Regions from separate parts of the Tepiditoga spiralis genome, predicted to be linked through region 2. Evidence: riboswitches for the same ligand, from Rfam matches in the RefSeq annotation. Region 2 holds a riboswitch; each other region holds the start of a gene.
The links. Region 2 has a riboswitch for cobalamin ahead of IGS63_RS08940 (precorrin-8X methylmutase). Riboswitches for the same ligand answer to the same signal wherever they lie in the genome.

Region 1: it holds a riboswitch for cobalamin, as region 2 does, so the genes downstream of both, IGS63_RS06910 (HutD family protein) here and IGS63_RS08940 (precorrin-8X methylmutase) in region 2, are expected to answer to the same signal.
Region 3: it holds a riboswitch for cobalamin, as region 2 does, so the genes downstream of both, IGS63_RS03425 (ATP-grasp domain-containing protein) here and IGS63_RS08940 (precorrin-8X methylmutase) in region 2, are expected to answer to the same signal.

What each region holds. Positions count from the first base shown of each region.
Region 1 is NZ_AP018712.1:1,490,227-1,494,518, reverse strand. It holds gene purF (amidophosphoribosyltransferase) at 1-97, shown strand, start outside; gene purM (phosphoribosylformylglycinamidine cyclo-ligase) at 97-1,056, shown strand; gene purN (phosphoribosylglycinamide formyltransferase) at 1,053-1,592, shown strand; cobalamin riboswitch at 1,633-1,811, shown strand; gene IGS63_RS06910 (HutD family protein) at 2,005-2,577, shown strand; gene IGS63_RS06905 (YaiI/YqxD family protein) at 2,574-3,026, shown strand; gene IGS63_RS06900 (aldo/keto reductase) at 3,013-3,912, shown strand; gene IGS63_RS06895 (metallophosphoesterase family protein) at 3,933-4,292, shown strand, end outside.
Region 2 is NZ_AP018712.1:1,911,082-1,915,373, reverse strand. It holds rRNA gene IGS63_RS08950 (23S ribosomal RNA) at 1-1,827, shown strand, start outside; rRNA gene rrf (5S ribosomal RNA) at 1,858-1,972, shown strand; cobalamin riboswitch at 2,250-2,435, shown strand; gene IGS63_RS08940 (precorrin-8X methylmutase) at 2,529-3,140, shown strand; gene cbiD (cobalt-precorrin-5B (C(1))-methyltransferase CbiD) at 3,124-4,200, shown strand; gene IGS63_RS08930 (SAM-dependent methyltransferase) at 4,197-4,292, shown strand, end outside.
Region 3 is NZ_AP018712.1:755,899-760,190, forward strand. It holds gene IGS63_RS03420 (ATP-dependent Clp protease ATP-binding subunit) at 1-1,219, opposite strand, end outside; cobalamin riboswitch at 1,476-1,649, shown strand; gene IGS63_RS03425 (ATP-grasp domain-containing protein) at 1,704-2,711, shown strand; gene IGS63_RS03430 (succinate--CoA ligase subunit alpha) at 2,708-3,544, shown strand; gene IGS63_RS03435 (aspartate-alanine antiporter-like transporter) at 3,645-4,292, shown strand, end outside.

The DNA.
Region 1 (4,292 bases), 420 kb from region 2:
TGCCGATTCTCTTGGATATGTTTCATTGAATGGTGTAAAAGAAATTCTTGGATCAGAATATAAAAATTATTGTTTCTTTTGCTTTGGAGGTAAATAATGGATTATAAAAAAAGTGGAGTTAATATAGATAATGCTGATAAAATGTTAGAAAATATAAGCGAAGAACTTGGAGAAAACAAAGGCTTATATGGAGGAACATTCCCTATATATAAATACTTAAAAGATTATAATGAACCAGTTTTAGTATCTTCTACAGATGGTGTTGGTACAAAAATGATGTTATTAGAAGAAGAAAAACAATGGAATACAGCAGCTATAGATTTAATAGCCATGAATTTAAATGATTTAGTATGTATGGGAGCAAAACCATTATTTTTTATGGACTATTATGCAACAGGCAAATTAAACCCAATTGACGCATCAAACTTTGTTAAAGAACTTTCAAAAGAACTAAAAAAATTAGACTGTCAATTAATAGGTGGTGAAACAGCAGAATTACCTGGAATATTTTCAAAAGGAAAGGTTGACGTTGATGGATTTGTTGTTGGAATAGTAGAAAAAAACGAAATACTATCAAAAGAAAAAGTTAAAGAAAATGATATTTTAATTGCAATAAAATCAAATGGAGTACATTCAAATGGATTTTCACTTGTAAGAAAACTATTAGAAGAAAAAAAATTAAAATATTCTAAAAAAATAATAGCTCCAACTAAATTAATAGTAAAACAAACTTTAAAAATTAAAAATTATATACATGCTGCAGCACACATAACTGGTGGAGGAATAGAAGGAAATTTAATTAGAATAATACCTGAAGGATTAACTGCCAAAATAAATATGAATTGGAACTTACCAGAAATATTTGATGAAATAAGAGAAGCTGGAGTAAATATAGATGATATGTTAAAAACATTCAATATGGGAATTACTATTATTTATGCCGTTTCAAAAGAAAATGAAAAAATAGTTTTAGATGAATTAAAAAATATGGGCGAGGATCCCATAATATTAGGTAAAGTTGAAAAAGGAAGTATTGGAGTAGAAATAATAAGATGAAAAAAATAATTGTATTAGCCTCAGGAAATGGATCTAATTTTGAAGCCTTAAAAAACGAAAATATAAATATTACTCATTTAATATGCAATAAAAAAAATGCTTATGTAATTGAAAGAGCAAAAAAATTAAAAGTACCTTATACAATAATATCTGAAAAAAATAAAATAATATACAACAAAAAATTATTTGAAAAATTAAAAAACTTAAAATTTGATTTGATAGTATTAGCAGGATACATGAAAATATTACCTCCAGAAATAGTAAATTATTATAAGAATAAAATAGTAAATATACACCCATCATTATTACCAGCTTTTCCAGGGACACATTCTATTGAAAAAGCTTACAATTATGGAGTAAAATATACAGGGGTAACTATACATTATGTTGATGAAGGTATGGATACAGGAAAGATTATAGAACAAGAAATAATAAAAATAGATTATACAAAAAACATTGATGCCCTTGAAACTCAAATACACATAATAGAACACAAAATATACCCAAAAATAATTAAAAAACTATTGAATATTTGAATTGACAATAACGATTTTTTTTGTTAGAATAAGTTAAAAGTTAATATAAAATTTTTTAGGTGTCGTAAGACTTAAAAGAAAATTTGGTGTAAATCCAAAACGGTCCGGCCACTGTAAATAGCGACGAAAATCATTAAAAACCACTGGAATTTTTCTGGGAAGGTATGATTAGTAGGAAGAACTATAAGTCAGGAGAACTGCCTAAAAAATAAGTTTTTACTTTCTCCGGGAATAGAAAGTGAACAAATTTTTTAAATTAATTAAAAAATCCTGTTTTCGGAGTATCTGAATTCAGGAGTTTTTTTTACCTCTGTGTGATGTTGTGTGTTAAACGGGAGCAATGCTCCCGTTTATTTATTTTTTAATTATGGATTTATTGATGTATAATAGTAATAAGATTAAGGAGGTAATAATGATAAAACTTACTGAAAAAAATAAATTAAAAATATCCAAATGGTCTGGTGGAAAAACAACAGAATTAAAAATCTATCCAGAAAATTCAATTTATGAGAAAAGAAATTTTTTATGGAGAGTTAGTACAGCTACAGTTGAAACAGAAAAATCTAATTTTACAAAGTTATTAAAAATAAAAAGAATATTGATGATTTTAGAAGGAAAAATAAAATTAATTCATGAAAATCATTATGAAAAAATTTTATCTCAATATGAAAAAGATTCTTTTATGGGAGATTGGGAAACAAAAAGTTTTGGAAAAGTAACTGATTTTAATTTAATGCTTTCTAAAAATTTTGATGGAGATATAAAAAAAATTATTTTTAAAAACAAAAGTATTTCTAAAAAATTAGAAAAAAAAAATACATATATTTTTTATTCAAAAAATGGAAGGTTTGATTTTTATATAGAAAACAAAAAATATACACTAAATTCAGAAAATACTTTAGAAATAACTGACTTTGATGGAAAAATAATAATAGAAAAATATGAACAATCAACTTTAATATATGCAAAGGTTTTTAAAGTATGAGAATTTTAGTCGATGGTGATGCATGTCCAGTAAAAAATATAATAATAGAAATTGCTAAAAAATATAATATTGAAGTTATAATTTTTGCAAGTACTGATCATAATATAAATATTGATTATGCTAAAATAATAAAGGTAGCTCCAGGTAGAGATTCTGTTGACTTAGTTTTAATTAATTCATCAAAAGAAAAAGATATAGTTATTACAAATGATTATGGATTAGCTTCATTAGCATTATCAAAAAAAACTATTCCTATTAGTTTTAGTGGAATTATATTTAACGAATTTAATATTGATTCATTTTTAATGAGTAGATATCTTGGGGCAAAAAGTAGAAGAAGTGGAAAAAATATAAAAGGTCCTTCAAAAAGAACAAAAGAAGATGATATTAAATTTAAAAATTCTTTTCTAACAATTATAAAAAGGGGGATAAAAAATGAATACAAATGAAATTAATCTTTCAAACAGTGGATTAATACTATCTAAAATAGTACATGGAATGATGCGTTTGAACACATGGAACTATACAAAAAAAGAACTTTTAAAATTAATTGAAAAAGATATCGATATTGGAGTAACAACCTTTGATCATGCTGATATATATGGAAATTATACTTGTGAAAAAATCTTTGGAGAAGTTTTAAAAGATAAAAAAGATTTGAGAAGAAGAATACAGATAATTACAAAATGTGGCATTGTCCTTTCAAAAAAAAATCACATAAAGTACTATGATACAAGTAAAGAACACATAATAAAATCTGTAGAAACATCATTAAAAAACTTAAACACAGACTATATAGATTTATTATTAATACATCGTCCTGATCCTTTAATGAATCCTAATAAAGTTGCAGAAGCATTTAATGAATTAAAACGTGATGGAAAAGTACTACACTTTGGTGTTTCAAATTTCACATCACAACAATTTAAAATGATCGAATCAAGATTAAACTTTCCATTAATTACAAATCAAATTGAAGTATCACCATACAATCTTTCAAACTTTAAAAATGATGAAATTAATTTTTTAATGAAAAAAAGGGTAAATCCAATGGCATGGTCTCCTAATGCTGGAGGATTATTATTTAAACCCAATGATGAAAAAAGTAAAAAATTGAATAATGTATTAAATGAAGTAGCAAAAGAATTAAACTTAAATTCTATTGACAAAGTTATATATGCTTGGATTTTAAATCATCCAGCAGGTATTTTACCAATAATAGGAAGTGGAAAAGTAGAAAGATTAAAAATTGCAATTGATTCATTAAATATAAAATTAACAAAAGAACAATGGTTTAAAATTTATACAACTTCATTAGGTCATAATGTATATTAAAATGAAAGGTGATAAATAAAATGAAAAAATTTACTGAAAAATTATTAATAATTTTTGTATTAATAATCTCATTAGTTTCATTAATTAAAATTATATATCCATTTATAAATGATCAAGATGAAAATATAATTTATAACAGTGTACAAAAAATAAACAATTCGACAACAACAGATGATTTTTCTTTTGTTGTTATGGGAGACAATAAAAATTCAATCTCTACATTCAGTAAAATAATAAAAGATGTAAATAATGATGATTCAATAAAATTTATAATAAATACGGGAGATATGGTTTTTGATGGAAATCCAATAAAATATAGTTTTTTTATAAAACAAATAAAAACTTTAAACAAACCTTTTTTACCAGTATGTGGAAATCAT
Region 2 (4,292 bases):
TTGGCTTAGAAGCAGCCACCCTTTAAAGAGTGCGTAACAGCTCACTGGTTGAAGAACAATGCGCCGAAAATGTAACGGAGCTAAAGCCATACACCGAAGCTGCGGAATTGGAGTAATCCAATTGGTAGGAGAGCATTGTGTAGTAGGGAGAAGGTAAACTGGAAGGTTTGCTGGACGAGACACAAGAGCGGATGCGGGCATGAGTAGCGAAATGAATGTGAGAATCATTCACCCCGAAAGTCTAAGGGTACCTGGGGAAGGGTCGTCCACCCAGGGTAAGTCGGAGCCTAAGGTGAACCCGAAAGGGGTAATCGATGGGAAACAGGTAAAGAGTCCTGTACCAGTATGAACGAGATATAAGGGGGGACGCAGGAGGTGAATCGCCGAGACCAAGTTGCAAGGTCTTCTAAGCAGTAAAGCCGAAGAAACGAGTAGGGAAAACCGCTTGTGGAGGAAAAGCTGTGAAGGGAAGGACGTAAGTCTAACGGGGAGGAGTCACACTGCCAAGAAAAGCCTCGTATATCGCTTGAGAGAAATACTGACCGTTCCGTAAACCGACACAGGTAGACGGGTTGAGAAAACTAAGGGGAGCGGAATAACCTCTGTTAAGGAACTAGGCAAAATAGCCCCGTAACTTCGGGAGAAGGGGTGCTCTTGATGGTGTTGCAAAATGCGATTGAGAGTCGAAGTGGAAAGTCCCAGGCGACTGTTTACCAAAAACACAGGTCTATGCGAACACAAAAAGTGGAAGTATATGGACTGACGCCTGCCCAGTGCCGGAAGGTTAAGTGGAGTGGTGAGAGCTACGAAACGAAGCCCCGGTAAACGGCGGCCGTAACTATAACGGTCCTAAGGTAGCGAAATTCCTTGTCGGGTAAGTTCCGACCTGCATGAATGGCGTAACGATCTGGGAGCTGTCTCAACAGAGGATCCGGCGAAATTACAGAGTGGGTGAAGATGCCCACAACCCGCAGTTAGACGGAAAGACCCCATGGAGTTTTACTGTAGCCTGACGTTGTAAATGGTTATAATGTGTACAGGATAGGTGGGAGGCGAAGAAGGGAGATCGCAAGGTTTTCTAGAGCCGACGTTGGGATACCACCCTCATTATAATGATTTACTAACGGTGGAATGTGAAGAGCATGAGCCGGACAGCGTTAGGTGGGCAGTTTGACTGGGGCGGTTGCCTCCTAAAGAGTAACGGAGGCGTACGAAGGTCGGCTCAGGTGGGTTGGAAATCCACCGGTGAGTGCAAGGGCAAAAGCCGGCTTGACTGCGAGACTGACAGGTCGAGCAGAATGGAAACATGGTCCTAGTGACCCGGCCGAGGCGAGTGGAAGCGCGGTCGATCAACGGATAAAAGTTACCCTGGGGATAACAGGCTAATGACGCTCGAGAGTTCATATCGACGGCGTTGTTTGGCACCTCGATGTCGGCTCATCGCATCCTGGGGCTGAAGTCGGTCCCAAGGGTTGGGCTGTTCGCCCATTAAAGCGGTACGTGAGCTGGGTTCAGAACGTCGTAAGACAGTTCGGTCCCTATCTGCTGCGGGCGTAGGAAGCTTGAGGAGGGTTGCTCTTAGTACGAGAGGACCGGAGTGAGTGTACCGCTGGTGAATCAGCTGTCAGGCAAATGGCAGGAGCTGAGTAGCTAAGTACATGACCGATAACCGCTGAAAGCATCTAAGCGGGAAACGGGCTCCAAGATAAGGCTTCCCGCTCATTTATGAGGTAAGGGTAGTTCGAGACTAGAACATAGATAGGCCACAGATGTAAGTGCAGTGATGTATTGAGTCGAGTGGTACTAATAACCCGAGGCTTTGGACAAACTTTCTTATGCACTAGTGAGTGAATAATTTGGGACGAGGATAAGGTAAGGGGAACCACCCAGAACCATTCCGAACCTGGCCGTTAAGCCTTTATCTGCCGATGGTAGTACACTTCGTGTGTGCAAGAGTAGGTTTTTGTCCCGCCACTTTTCTTTGAGTCAACCTTTTCGGTTGACTCTTTTCTTTTTTTTAAATTATAAAGTAATCATTATTTTAATTTCATATTCTATTATATATATAATATGATATTTTATTAATTTTTGATAAATTTATTAAAAATAATTAAAACTTTATTATTAAATAATTTGTTTGATTTTTAGTAAGCTCAAACAAATTCAAGAAATATAGCTTTTATTGTTTTTAATTATTATTAATTAGAATTGACAGCTAATCTTTTTTTTGTTAGAATGAATTAGAAAATTTAATATCGAACTTTTTAGGTGTCTAAATAAAATTAGACTTAAAAGAGAATTTGGTGAAAATCCAAAACGGTCCGGCCACTGTAAGCAGGGACGAAAATCATAAAATGCCACTGGTTTTATCTGGGAAGGTATGATGAGTAGGAAGATCTGTAAGTCAGGAGAACTGCCTAAATAGTAGTTGTTTTTACTTTCTCCGGGAATAGAAAGTAGGAGTTTTTTATATAAAAAATAAAAAGCATCGTTTTCTGGAGAAGACGATGCTTTTTTTTGGAGGTAATATGTTAAATCCAAAGGAAATTGAAAACAAAAGTTTTAAAATAATTGAAAATTTAATGAGGGAAAGAGGAAGTTTAAAGAATTTTTCTGGACCTAAATTGTCTGTTGTAAAACGTGTTATTCATACAACTGGTGATCCTAAAATAGGAGAAAGTTTATATTTTTCTAATAATTTTTATGAAGGTTTTAAAAAAGCTTTTAAAAAAAGAGTGATTGTTACTGATGTTAAGATGGTTGCTGCGGGAATTTCAAAAAGAATTTTTAAAGATTTAAAGGTAGAAACTTATATATCAGATAAAGATGTTTCTGAAAAGGCAAAGAGTATGAAAGTTTCAAGGTCTTATATTTCAATGGAGAAGGCTTTAAATAATAATTATAAATTATTTGCAATTGGGAATGCTCCTACTGCTTTAAGAAAATTAATTGAATACAAGGATATTGATTTTATAGTAGGAGTTCCTGTTGGATTTGTTGGAGCTGCTGAATGGAAAAATGAGTTAATAAAATCTAAAATTCCCTGTATAACTTTACCTGGAAGACAAGGTGGAAGTAATATAGCTGCAGCAATTATAAATGCATTAATGAAGGAGTTAAAGAGTGAATTGGTATATTAATGTAAATGGAAAAAAGCTAAGAAGAGGTTTTACTACTGGTACTGCAGCGACTGCTGCTTTAAAGGCTTCTGTTTTATGGCAAATAACTGGAAATATACCAAAATTTGTGGATTTACTTTTACCCAATGGTTTTAATATTAAAATAAGAATAGAAAATGGAAAAATAATTAATAATAAATACTTTTGTATGGTAAAAAAAGATTCTGGTGATGATATTGATATTACAAATAATTCAATTATATTTTCTGCATCAGTATTCAAAAAAAAAGGATATAAATTTTTTTCTGCAGGAGGAGTTGGAATAATTACAAAAGATGGTTTGAAAATAAAAAAAGGAGAACCTGCAATAAATCCCGTTCCAAGAAAAATGATGATAGATGTTTTAAAAAGTTTCAATATAAATGGTTCAGACATATATGTTGGAGTAGAAAATGGAAAAGAATTAGCAAAGCAGACTTTTAATAAAAGATTGGGAATAGTGAATGGAATTTCAATAATTGGTACTAGTGGAATGATAGAACCAATGAGTGAAGAAGCTTGGAAAAATTCTTTATTACCTCAAATGGATGTTATAAGAAAAGAATATGAAGAAATAGTATTTGTTTTAGGTGGAAGAGGAGAAAGTAATTATAAAAAAAACTTTGGTGATAAGAAAAATATAGTATTATGTGGCAATTATTTTGGTTTTTCAATAAAAGAAGCAAAAAAAAGAAAGTTCAATAAAATACATATTTCTGGAAGTTTTCAAAAAATAATAAAGTTAGCTGCTGGAAATTTTAACACAGATAGTAGAGTTAGTGGGAGTATGAATGAAATTCTTGCTTTATATACAATTATTTATATGAAAAAATATGATGAAAATATTATAAGTTCAATATTAAAGTTAAACCCTGTTTCTCAAATAATAGATTTTTATGAAAAAAATAAAATTGATTATAATGGTATATTCAAGTTAATAGTTAATGCAATAATAAAAAAGTTAAAAGAATTTCAAGATGCAGAGTATAGAGTAACTCTTTTTTATAAAACAAATGTACTACAAGATGGAGGTTATAAATGATTTATATAATAGGAACTCAAATTAATGAATATGAAAAAATGAGTGTAGAAGCTATAAATATAATAAAAAATTCTGATTTTTTTGTTGGTTTT
Region 3 (4,292 bases), 1.2 Mb from region 2:
TATATGCTAACTTTACCTTGGCACATGCTTCATCTATCAAATCTATCGATTTATCTGGTAAAAATCTGTCATTTAAATATCTTGAAGAAAGTTTAACAGCTGCATTTATTGCTTCTTGAGTTATTTCTACTCCATGATGTTTTTCATAACTTTCTTTTAATCCATTTAAAATTTGTATTGCTTCTTCTTCTGATGGTTCTTCAATAGTTACAGGCTGAAATCTTCTTGCAAGGGCTTTATCTTTTTCTATATACTTTCTATACTCTTCCATAGTTGTAGCTCCAATTACTTTTATTTCCCCTCTTGCAAGAGCTGGCTTTAAGATATTAGCTGCATCCATTGAACCTCCTTCAACAGCACCAGAACCTATTATAGTATGAAGTTCATCTATAAATAATATTACTTCATTTTGTTTTTTCATAACTTCATCTATAACATTTTTTAATCTTTCTTCAAATTCACCTCTAAACTTAGAACCAGCAATTAATCTTGCTAGGTCTAATTGAAGAATAGTTTTATTTTTTAAAAATTTTGGTGCAAATCCTTTAACAATATTTTGAGCTAATCCTTCAACTATAGCTGTTTTACCTACTCCAGGATCTCCTATTAATACCGGATTATTTTTTGCTTTTCTTGATAAAATTTCTATCATTCTATAAATTTCATCGTCTCTTCCTATAACAGGCATGAGTTTACCAGCTTTTGCCCTTTGATTTAAGTTTACTGTATATTTTTTTAATGGATCATCTTCACTTTCATTCATTTCTTCATCTTCACCATTTTCAATATACTTTTTTATAACTTCTTCTATTTTTTCTTTATCTGTTGACTCATTTAATATTTTAGCAGAATAAGAATTCCCTTCCATTAATATTGCCATTAACAGCACCAAAAGTGTAACTTTTTTTAATCCAAGTTTATTTGATTCTATCTTTGCAGTATTAAAAACGCCTGCTACTTCATTTGATAAATAAATTTGATTTGAATTACTTGAATACATTCCATTTTGACTATGAATATAATTTTTTAATTGATTTTCAACATGATATATATTGTTTTTGTAAAAAACATCAGCTATTTTTGGTTCTTTCGTTTCTATTATTGCAAGTGCCAAATGATCTGGAGTAACAACATTATTTGTGTTTCCCTGAGCTAATAAATTAGCTTCTTGTATTGCTGATAGTGCTTTTTCTGAAAAATCTTCTGGGTTAAATCTCATATCAATTCCTCCTTTCCATAACATATTTCATTTTCAATCTTATTATATCATTTACTTTTATTATTTCGGTTAAGCAATCGTAACAATATTCTGATAATTAATGAGTAAAAAATTTAATTTTTTATATTTTGAATTTTTTTGAAAGAATTATGATTTTTTACATTAATTAAAAACAAATAGATTTAATTGTTTTTTTAATAAGATAAAAAAACTATGAAATTTTTTTCAAAGTGATATAATATACTTTGAAAAGTAAATAACCCACGGAATTGTTGGTTTTTTTATTAAAAGGGAAAATGGTGAAACTCCATTACGGCCCCGCCACCGTAACCGAGAACGAACACTACAAAATGCCACTGATAAAATCGGGAAGGCGTAGTTATTAGAATGATCCGGAAGTCGGGAGACCTGCCTTCAATTCTAAGATATTCTCACTCTCGCGGGAGAGGTGAGAAGGGTTTTTATATAAAAAAGGAGGTTATTTATGAAAATTCATGAATTTGTTGGAAAGGAAATCCTTTCTAAAAATGGTATTAAAGTTCCAAAATCTTTTTTAACAAGAGAAAAAGAAGTACAGTGCAATATTTTACCTTGTGTTTTAAAATCACAAGTACTAGTTGGTGGAAGAATGAAAGCGGGTGGAATTTTATTTTCAGATGAATGTAATGATTTTAAGAAAAAACTAAGTTTACTTTTAGAAAAAAAGATAAAAGGAGAAAAGCCTTACGGAGTTTTAATTGAAGAAAAAAAAGAAATAAAAAAAGAATATTATTTATCCTTAATTTTAGATAGAACACAAAAGGACATAATAATAGGATTTTCTAAAGATGGCGGAATAGACATAGAAGATTCAGAGAGTTTAATAACCGGAAATTTTGAAAGCATTATAGATAAGCTTCCAGTTAAAATAAAAAATATTTTACCAAAGTTAAGAAAAATTTTCAGAGAAAAAGATTTAACCTTATTAGAAATAAATCCACTTGCAGAGTTAAAAGATGGAAGTATTTGTGCTCTTGATGCTGTTTTTCATTTAGATGACAATGCAATTTATAGGCAAAAGTGGGCACAAGAATTTGAAGAAGAAACTCAATATCCATTTCATTATGTAAAATTAAATGGAGATACAGGAATAATAGGATGCGGTGCAGGAATAGTTATGGCAACTATGGATACTGTTAAGATGTACGGTGGAACTCCTGCAAACTTTTTAGATTTAGGTGGAGGAGCAAATGAAGAAAATACAATAATGGCTCTTGAACTATTAAAAAACGAAGGTATTAAAAAAATAGTAATGAATATTTTTGGCGGAATAACAGAATGTGATGTAATAGCTAATGCTATAGTTAACTTTACTAAAAAAAACAAAGATATAAAGCTATTTATAAGATTAACAGGAACGAATGAGAAAAAAGCAAAAAAAATATTAATAGAAAATAATATACCATTTTATGAAGATATGTATAGTATGATAAAAGAAGGTGAAAGAGTATGATTACAGGAAACGAAAAGGTTTGTGTACAAGGAATAACAGGAAAATCAGGAAGTTTTCATACAAAAAAAATGAAAGAATATGGAACAAATATAGTTTGTGGAACATCTAAAAATACTAATATAAATTTTGTTCATAATGTACCTGTAGTTAATTCTGTAAAGAAAGCTGTTGAAATCTATCATGCTGATACAAGCATAATATTTGTACCTGCTAAATTTGCAAGAGAAGCTATTTTAGATGCAATAAATAATGGAATTAAAAAGATTATTATAATTACAGAACATATCCCTCAACATGATATGCTTGAAGTATATAAGTATGCAAAAGCAAAGAACATAATTATAATAGGACCAAACTGTCCAGGAATGATATTAACAAATATATCTAAAATAGGAATAATGCCAGAAAGGGCATTCAAAGCTGGTGATACTGCTATCATATCAAGAAGTGGAACATTAATGTATGAGGTTTCAAATTATATTTCTATGTATTCAACAGGAGTTAAAGTTGCTATTGGCTTGGGTGGTGATCCAATAATTGGAACATCTATTGCTGAAGCTTTTGATTATATTATAGATAATAACATAAAAAAAGTAATAATAATAGGTGAAGTTGGAGGAAATGATGAAATAACAGGAATAGAATATGCTTTAAATAAACAATATAATGGAAAAATAAAAGTATTTTTTGCCGGAAGAACTGCACCAAAAGGAAAACGTATGGGACATGCAGGTGCAATAATAGAAGGTTTTGAAGGTAGTATTGAATATAAAGAAGAAAAATTATTTCAAATGGGAATTCCTGTTTCAAAATCTATACCCGAGTTAGTATAAATTAATAAAAAGGGGAATAATTCCCCTTTTTATTAAAATTTTTTTATGGAGGTAGATAAAAATTTTATTTTTAAATCCATTTTTTTTACTATTTTTATCAATTTTAACTGGATTAATACTTGGAAAAATCACAAAACTTGGAACTTCTGGTGTTTTATTTAGTGGATTTTTTATTGGGTGGTTAACAACAACTATAATAGAAAAAAACACTGATTTATTTAATAAAATAAATACAAATGGTCTAATTTCAAAAAACTTTTTTTCTTTTTCTTTGATACTATTCATATCATCAGTAGGATTACTTGCATCAAAAGACATAATACATGTAATAAAAAAATATGGTTTAAAATTTATATTTTTAGGATTCTTAATAACTTCCTCTGGAATGTTTTTCACCACTATATTAAAAAAATTATTTAATGCAAACAAATATATTTTTAGTGGTATTTTTACTGGTGCTTTAACAAGTTCACCAGGTTTTGCTTCTGCACTTGAAACTTCTAAATTTCATGAAACACAAGTAGGATATGGTTATGCCCTTGGATATATACCAGGAGTTCTAGTAGTAGTTTTATCAATGTATTTACTACCAAAAATATTTAAAATAAACATTGAAAAAGAACTACAAAATTTAAAAAATGATGTTAAAGAAACTCAATACAATGAAAAAAACTTTGATTTTATAGCTTTTTCATTAATTATTATAATTGGAATTATTATAGGGAAAATAAAATTTAATTTTGGAGTT